One region of the Streptomyces sp. NBC_00637 genome, then DNA from elsewhere that is predicted to be linked to it. Evidence: riboswitches for the same ligand, from Rfam matches in the RefSeq annotation. Region 1 holds a riboswitch; the other holds the start of a gene.

What was found. A riboswitch is a leader RNA that binds a small molecule or an ion and turns the genes downstream of it on or off. The one in region 1 is predicted to bind glycine.
Region 2: it holds a riboswitch for glycine, as region 1 does, so the genes downstream of both, gcvT (glycine cleavage system aminomethyltransferase GcvT) here and gcvP (aminomethyl-transferring glycine dehydrogenase) in region 1, are expected to answer to the same signal.

The regions. Positions count from the first base shown of each region.
Region 1 covers NZ_CP109046.1:7,177,822-7,181,650, forward strand. The annotation lists gene OG440_RS31590 (DNA polymerase IV) at 1-929, shown strand, start outside; gene OG440_RS31595 (nucleotidyltransferase domain-containing protein) at 1,031-1,333, shown strand; gene OG440_RS31600 (hypothetical protein) at 1,330-1,491, shown strand; gene OG440_RS31605 (PRC-barrel domain-containing protein) at 1,497-1,868, opposite strand; glycine riboswitch at 1,981-2,075, shown strand; gene gcvP (aminomethyl-transferring glycine dehydrogenase) at 2,259-3,829, shown strand, end outside.
Region 2 covers NZ_CP109046.1:2,569,965-2,573,793, reverse strand. The annotation lists gene gcvH (glycine cleavage system protein GcvH) at 1-109, opposite strand, end outside; gene gcvT (glycine cleavage system aminomethyltransferase GcvT) at 228-1,370, opposite strand; glycine riboswitch at 1,570-1,669, opposite strand; gene OG440_RS10905 (AAA family ATPase) at 1,843-2,532, shown strand; gene OG440_RS10900 (enhanced serine sensitivity protein SseB) at 2,626-3,417, shown strand; gene OG440_RS10895 (enhanced serine sensitivity protein SseB C-terminal domain-containing protein) at 3,651-3,829, shown strand, end outside.

The sequences.
Region 1 (3,829 bases):
ACGGGCTGGTGCTCATCGAGCCGGGGACCGAGCGGGCCCTGCTCGGGCCGCTGTCGGTGCGGACCCTGCCGGGGGTGGGCCCGGCGACGGGGGATCATCTGCGGCGGGCCGGGATCACCACCATCGACGAGATCGCCGAGGCCGGTGAGGACGAGCTGGTGCGGCTGCTGGGCAAGGCGCACGGGCACGCGCTGCACGCCATGGCGCTGGCCCGCGACGACCGGCCCGTGGTGGCGGAGCGGGAGGCCAAGTCGGTGTCGGTCGAGGACACGTACGACGTGGACATCCACGACCGGATCCGGGTGGAGCTGGAGGTGCAGCGGCTCGCGGACCGGTGTGTGCGCCGACTGCGGGAGGCCGGTCTGTCCGGCCGGACCATCGTGCTGAAGGTGCGGCGCTACGACTTCTCCACGCTCACCCGGTCCGAGACCCTGCGTGGGCCCACCGATGATCCGGCGGTGGTCCGGGAGGCGGCGGCCCGGTTGCTGGACTCGGTGGACACCACGGGCGGGGTGCGGTTGCTGGGGGTGGGCGTGAGCGGGCTGGCGGACTTCACGCAGGAGGATCTGTTCGCGCAGGCGGCCGAGGAGCGGGCGGACGGGCCCGAGGAGGAGCTCGCCGAAGAGCCCGTCGGCGAGGTGCCGGTGCCGGTCGAGCGCCAGTGGCGTCCAGGGCACGATGTGCGGCACGCGGAGCTGGGACACGGATGGGTGCAGGGCAGCGGCCTGGGCCGGGTCACCGTGCGGTTCGAGACGCCCGAGTCGGAGCCGGGCCGGGTGCGCACCTTCAGGACCGATGATCCCGGACTGGAGCCGGCGGATCCCTTGCCGTTGGTGCCGCGAAGACCCGATGACGAGGGCGGGTCGGCGGCAGGAGCGCCGGATCCCCAGGCGCAGCCGTCGGAGGTGGAGTCCGGGAACTCTTCGTGAGGCCGATCAGTTACACAGAGTGAAGCCGTTCGACGTGTGGGGTGAGTCGGAGTGGTGGCGGTGTCCCGGGAGGTGGCACCGGTGACGGAGGGGGGAGCTGCATGAAGCTGCACGAAGGCCGGTTGGCGGACCCGGGCGGGGGGTCGGCGGAGCGAGAAGCCGAGGTGCGACGGGTGGTGGACCGGGTCACCCGGTGGGCCGGGAACCGGAGCGACGTGGTGGGGCTGCTGCTCGTCGGGTCTGGTGCGCGCGGGGCCGCGCGGGCCGACTCCGACATGGACCTCGTGGTGCTGTCGACCGCGCCTGCCCGGTACGCCGAGGACGAGGGCTGGGCGGGTGAGCTGGACCTGGGAGAGGCGACGCGGGTCCGGGAAGGGGGCAGGTCACCGAATGGCGGTATGTGACCGCCTCCGGTCTGGAGGTCGAGGTGGGGGTCGGCTCCGCCCGGTGGGCGCGGACCGATCCGGTCGACGAGGGCACCCGGAGACTCGTCACGGACGGCGCGCGGCCGCTGTACGACCCCGCCGGCATTCTCGGGGCGCTGATACGGGCCTGCGGCTGAGGGGATCAGCCGTCGTCCGTGCCCGCCAGACGGCCGAAGTCGTGGTCGGGGAGCGGAGGAGCGGCGCCCACGTCGAGACCGTAGTGGTGGTACAGCTGGAGTTCCTGTTCCGGGGAGAGGTGGCGACCCACGCCGAAGTCGGGAGCGTCCCTGATCAGGGCCCGTTCGAAGGGGATGTGCAAGGTGCCCTCGACCAGCCGGCTGGGCTCCAGGGGGACGAAGGCGTCGCGGGAGAACAGACCGGTGCGTATGGCCGCCCACTCCGGTACTCCGGTGGCGTCGTCGAGGTAGACCTCGTCGACGGTGCCGATCTTGGTGCCGTTGCGGTCGAACGCCTTGCGGCCGATCAGGTTGCGCGGATCGATGTCGGTCTGCACGGGCCCTCCACTTGGTCGCAACTCATCCGTAAGCACTACAAAAGAGCACATCGGGACGAGCGGCCACTCGAGCGAGTCTCATTGACCTCGCTGGTAGTCTGGCAACGGCTGCTGACACCGCGCGGGAGAGTCTCCGGACATCACCGGAGGCGCCGAAGGAGCAAATCCTCCCCGGAATCTCTCAGGCTCACGTACCGCACGGACGAGGTCACTCTGGAAAGCAGGGCGGGTGCCGACGGCGTCGACGGCTTCCGCTCTCACCGACGGTGAAAGCCGGGTGCCTTCGGGCGACCCGGTGAAGCTCTCAGGTTGAGATGACAGAGGGGGAGGCCGTCCGGGTACCCACCGTGGTGACCCTCGAAGGTCGTGTCTGACCAGGAGGCCTCCGTAATGACCGCCCATCGCATTCCGCTCGCAGAGCTCGAGCAGGGAATTCCCTTCGAACAGCGCCACATCGGGCCCGACCTCGAGGCGAGGGCCAAGATGCTCGCCCAGGTCGGCTACGGCTCGCTCGACGAGCTGACCGCGGCAGCGGTCCCGGATGTGATCAAGAACGCCGACGCGCTCGACCTGCCGGGCGCGCGCACCGAGGCCGAGGTGCTGGCCGAGCTGCGCTCGCTGGCCGACCGCAACCAGGTCCTCGACTCGATGATCGGACTCGGCTACTACGGGACGTTCACGCCGCCCGTCATCCTGCGCAACGTCATGGAGAACCCGGCCTGGTACACGGCCTACACGCCGTACCAGCCGGAGATCTCCCAGGGCCGGCTCGAAGCGCTGCTGAACTTCCAGACCATGGTCGCCGACCTCACCGGGCTGCCGACCTCCGGTGCGTCGCTGCTCGACGAGGGCACGGCCGCCGCCGAGGCGATGGCGCTGTCCCGGCGGATGGGGAAGAACAAGAAGGGCCTCTTCCTCATCGACGCGGACGCGCTGCCGCAGACCATCGCCGTGATCCAGACCCGCGCCGAGCCCGCGGGCGTGGAGATCGTCGTCGCCGATCTGAGCGACGGGATTCCGGCGGAGCTCGCCGCGCGGGAGATCAACGGGGTGCTCGTCCAGTACCCCGGCGCCTCCGGTGCCGTGCGTGACCTCAAGGCGCTCGTCGAGCAGGCGCACGGGCTCGGCGCGCTCGTCACCGTCGCCGCGGACCTGCTCGCGCTGACCCTGCTGAAGTCGCCGGGTGAGCTCGGGGCGGACATCGCGGTCGGTACGACGCAGCGGTTCGGGGTGCCGATGGGTTTCGGCGGCCCGCACGCCGGTTACATGGCCGTCCGCGAGCAGTTCGCGCGCAGCCTGCCCGGGCGGCTGGTGGGCGTGTCGGTGGACGCCGACGGACACAAGGCCTACCGGCTCGCGCTGCAGACGCGTGAGCAGCACATCCGCCGCGAGAAGGCCACCAGCAACATCTGCACGGCGCAGGTGCTGCTGGCGGTGATGGCGGGGATGTACGCCGTCTACCACGGTCCCGACGGGCTGCGGGCCATCGCCCGGCGCACGCACCGGTACGCCTCGATCCTCGCTGCCGGGCTCGCGGCCGGTGGTGTCGAGGTCGTGCACGGGTCGTACTTCGACACGCTGACCGTGCGGGTGCCGGCGAAGGCCTCCGAGGTCGTCGCCGCCGCGCGGGAGCTCGGGGTCAACCTGCACCTCGTCGACGCCGACCAGGTCTCGATCGCCTGCGACGAGACGACCGCCCGGGCGCAGGTGTCCGCCGTCTGGGCCGCGTTCGGGGTGGACGGTGACATCGAGGCGCTCGACGCCGCCACCGCCGACTCGCTGCCCGCCGGACTGCTGCGGTCCGACGCGGTCCTGACGCACCCCGTCTTCCACCAGCACCGTTCCGAGACCGCGATGCTGCGCTATCTGCGCCGGCTCGCCGACCGGGACTACGCGCTCGACCGGGGCATGATCCCGCTGGGCTCCTGCACGATGAAGCTCAACGCGACCACCGAGATGGA
Region 2 (3,829 bases), 4.6 Mb from region 1:
CGAGCGCGTTGGCCGCGTGCTCCGTGATGCCGACCGTCGAGACGCCGTCCTCGGCGACCGACAGCCACTCGTGCTCCTTGCTGTAGCGCAGCTGCTGGGGGTTGCTCATGGCTTGAATTCTCCTGTACGCGGGAGGGTGCTGGTGAATGGGGGACTGCTGAAAACACGCGTGAGCAGCGGAACTGTGCGCAGCGTCACGTGCGGGCGGGCGTCTTCGCGCCCAGTGTCTACTTCTGGCGCTTGTAGAACGGCAGCGCCACGACCTCGTACGGCTCGTGGCTGCCCCGGATGTCCACGCCGACACCCGTGGTCCCGGGCGCCGCGTGGGCCGCGTCGACGTACGCCATCGCGATCGGCTTGCCGAGGGTGGGGGAGGGGGCACCGGAGGTCACCTCGCCGATCACCTCGGCGCCGGCCACCACGGCGAACCCGGCGCGCGGGACCCGGCGGCCCTCGGCGACCAGGCCGACGAGGACCCGCGGGGGCTGCGAGGCGGCCCGCTCGGCGGCCGCCTCCAGTGCCGCACGCCCGACGAAGTCGCCGTCCTTGTCGAACTTCACCACCCGGCCGAGTCCCGCGTCGAACGGGGTGAGGGAGGTGCTCAGCTCGTGCCCGTACAGCGGCATGCCGGCCTCCAGGCGCAGTGTGTCCCGGCAGGACAGACCGCAGGCCACCAGCCCGGCGGTCTCCCCGGCCTTGGTCAGCGCCTGCCACAGCTCGACGGCGTGCTCCGGCCGTACGAACAGTTCGAAGCCGTCCTCACCGGTGTAGCCGGTGCGCGCGATCAGCGCGGGGACCCCGGCGACGGTGCCGGGCAGACCGGCGTAGTACTTCAGGCCGTCCAGGTCGGCGTCGGTGACGGCGGCGAGGATGCCCGGGGACTCGGGGCCCTGCACGGCGATCAGCGCGTAGGCGTCCCGGTCGTCGCGGACCTCCGCGTCGAAGCCCTCGGCGCGCTCGGTCAGCGCGTCCAGCACGACCTGCGCGTTGGACGCGTTGGCCACCACCATGAACTCGGTTTCGCCGAGCCGGTAGACGATCAGGTCGTCCAGGATGCCGCCGTCCGCCCGGCAGATCATCGTGTAGCGGGCGCGGCCGGCCTTGACCGCACCGATGTTGCCCACCAGGGCGAAGTCGAGGAGGGCGGCGGCCTGCGGGCCGGCGACGGTGATCTCGCCCATGTGCGAGAGGTCGAAGAGCCCGGCCCGGGTGCGGACGGCGTGGTGCTCGTCGCGCTCGGAGCCGTAGCGCAGGGGCATGTCCCAGCCGGCGAAGTCGGTCATCGTCGCGCCGAGCGCGCGGTGCACGGCGTCGAGGGCGGTGCGGCGCTGCTCGGCGTTCTGGTCGGATGCGGGGTCGGTACTGCTCATCGGGCGTTCGTCTCCCAAGGCGACGGAATCCCCCCGTGCGAGCGCAGCGGGACATGCGGGCATGGGGGAAGGCGAGGTCGTTCCTCCCCATCTGTCATCGGAACCTGAGAGGTTCGCCATGACAGCCCGCCAGGGGATCGATCATGACTTGCACCTTGGGTGGAGCCACTGGAGACAGCGGCCCGCTTTTCAGATGTGCCTCGCCCGCGCGGTAACGGGGCCTGAGAGATTCAAGGGAGGGACTTGCTCCTTCGGCGCCCCAGCGAAGCTGCTGCTGAGGACTCTCCCGCGCGGATTCAAACGGCCGGTATGCAGTTGGCGCGGCCATCATTGCACGGCTCGCCCCGATCACGGCAGGCCGCATCTGTAACCGGCTTGTGTCGGTACGCGCACGAAATCACCGAGCACAGCGCATTACCTTCTCTTTACGCTCGGTGGGGATGAGGACACCATCTGACCCCAGGGGAGGACGATCACGGTGAACAGGACGACCAGGGCAAGGTCCACGGCACTCGCGACCGGTTCCGGCATCGCGCTGCCCGCGCAGCCCGTCGCCCCGGCCCGGGAGGCGCGCGGCCCGCGGTCGGCGCCCGTCGTCCGCGACCTGCGCGAGCGGCTCGGCCGCAGCCCGCACGGTCTGCTCTTCGGCCCCCGTGACCTGGTCGTGGTCACCGGTCTGCCCGGCAGCGGCAAGTCCACGCTCATGCGGCGGACCGTCCAGGGCGTACGCGTCGACTCCCAGGACACCCGGGACCGCTGGGACGCCCGCGCCCCCCGCTTCCTGCCCTACGCCCTCTACCGGCCGCTCGTCCGGCTCGCCCACTACGCGGGCCTGCGCCGGGCGCTGCGCGGCGGCACGGGCGTCGTCGTGCACGACTGCGGTACGCAGGCCTGGGTCCGTGACTGGCTGGCCCGCGAGGCCCGCCGCCGCGGCGGCACCCTCCACCTGCTGCTGCTGGACGTCGGCGCGGACACGGCACTGGAGGGACAGCGCGAGCGCGGCCGGGGTGTCTCCCGGTACGCGTTCCTGCGCCACCGCCATGCCGCCGCCCGTCTGGTGCGCTCGGTGGAGAAGGGCAGGCTGCCCGAGGGCTGCGGCTCGGCGGTGCTGCTCGACCGCGCGGCGGCCGACGCGCTGCGCCGCATCGGATTCACGGGCTGACGGCTCCGGGGCGGCCCCCGGTACCCGCTAGCCTTTCGGTCACGGCAGAGTGAGCGGCTCTCAGCAGGCGGTAGGCAGATGGATTTTCCCCCGGTGAACTTTCCGACGGACTTCTCCGCGGACCGTCCGGCGCAGGCACACCCCCATCCGCACGGCGGATGGCCCGGCAACGAGCTGGAGGAGGTGCTCTCCGGCTCCCTCGGCGTGCCCGGAGCCGGCGGCCGGATCGTCGAGGTGCTCGGGCGCAGCTTCGTCTGGGTGCCGCTGCCCGGCGGCGGTGGCCCGCACAGCGGTCCCCTCGACCTGCCCACGATGGAGCTCGAGGGCCAGGTGTACGTGCCGGTCTTCAGTTCCGAGGAACAGTTCCGCCAGGTCGTCGGCTCGCACATGTCGTTCACGATCGCGCCCGCCGTGGAGTTCGCCCGGGGCCTGCCCCCGCAGGTGGGCATCCTGGTCAACCCGGACGGCGTGGTGGGGGTCCCGCTGCCGCCGCCCGCCGTGGCCGAGCTCTGCCGGGCGGGCCGTACCCCGCTCGACGGCACCGCCGCCGGCGGCCGGGTCCGCCTCTACGAGCCCGACTGGCAGGACGACCCGATGGAGTTCCTGGCCGCGGCCTCGGCGGAGTTCGAGGCGATCGGCGTGGTCCGTACGGCCCGCCGCTGCCTGGCGGCCATCGAGACGGCGGACCCGGTGATGTTCGTGGGCGTGGAACTCTCCCAGTGGGAGGGCGACTTGCGCGCCCTGCCGCTGGACGCCCTGGGCAGGGCCCTGACGAGGGCGGCGACGCCCTGGCCGGTCAACCTGGTCCTCCTGGACGTCGCCCAGGATCCGGTGGGCGACTGGATGCGGGAGCGGGTCCGCCCGTTCTACACCAGGCTTCACTAGGTGCCGGGCCGGAGGCGGCGCGGCCGAAGGGGCGTGGGCCCGCGGCCGTCCGAGGCTCCGCCGCGGAGCGCCCCCGGCCGCACCCGGCCCGGGGCCGCCGACGTGTCATCAGCCCGAGCTCCCCACGGCTCGGCCGGGCGGAGCGCCTAAGCTGGACTCCGACGCGGGGCAACTTCTCGAAGGGGCGATAAAAAGTGAGCGCTGGCACTGCCGCGACCGGCTCGGTCGAGCACATGCTGCGCCAGGTCACGCCCGGGCGCTACGACGCCTACGAGGCGCTCCTGCGCGCGCTCGCGACCCCCTCCTCCGGCCGGCTCTGGATGCTGCTGTGGCACGGCCAGGCCGGCTCCCCGGACGCCCAGTACGGAAACATGGAGGTCGAAGGGCACGGGTACGCCCCCTGCGTCACCTC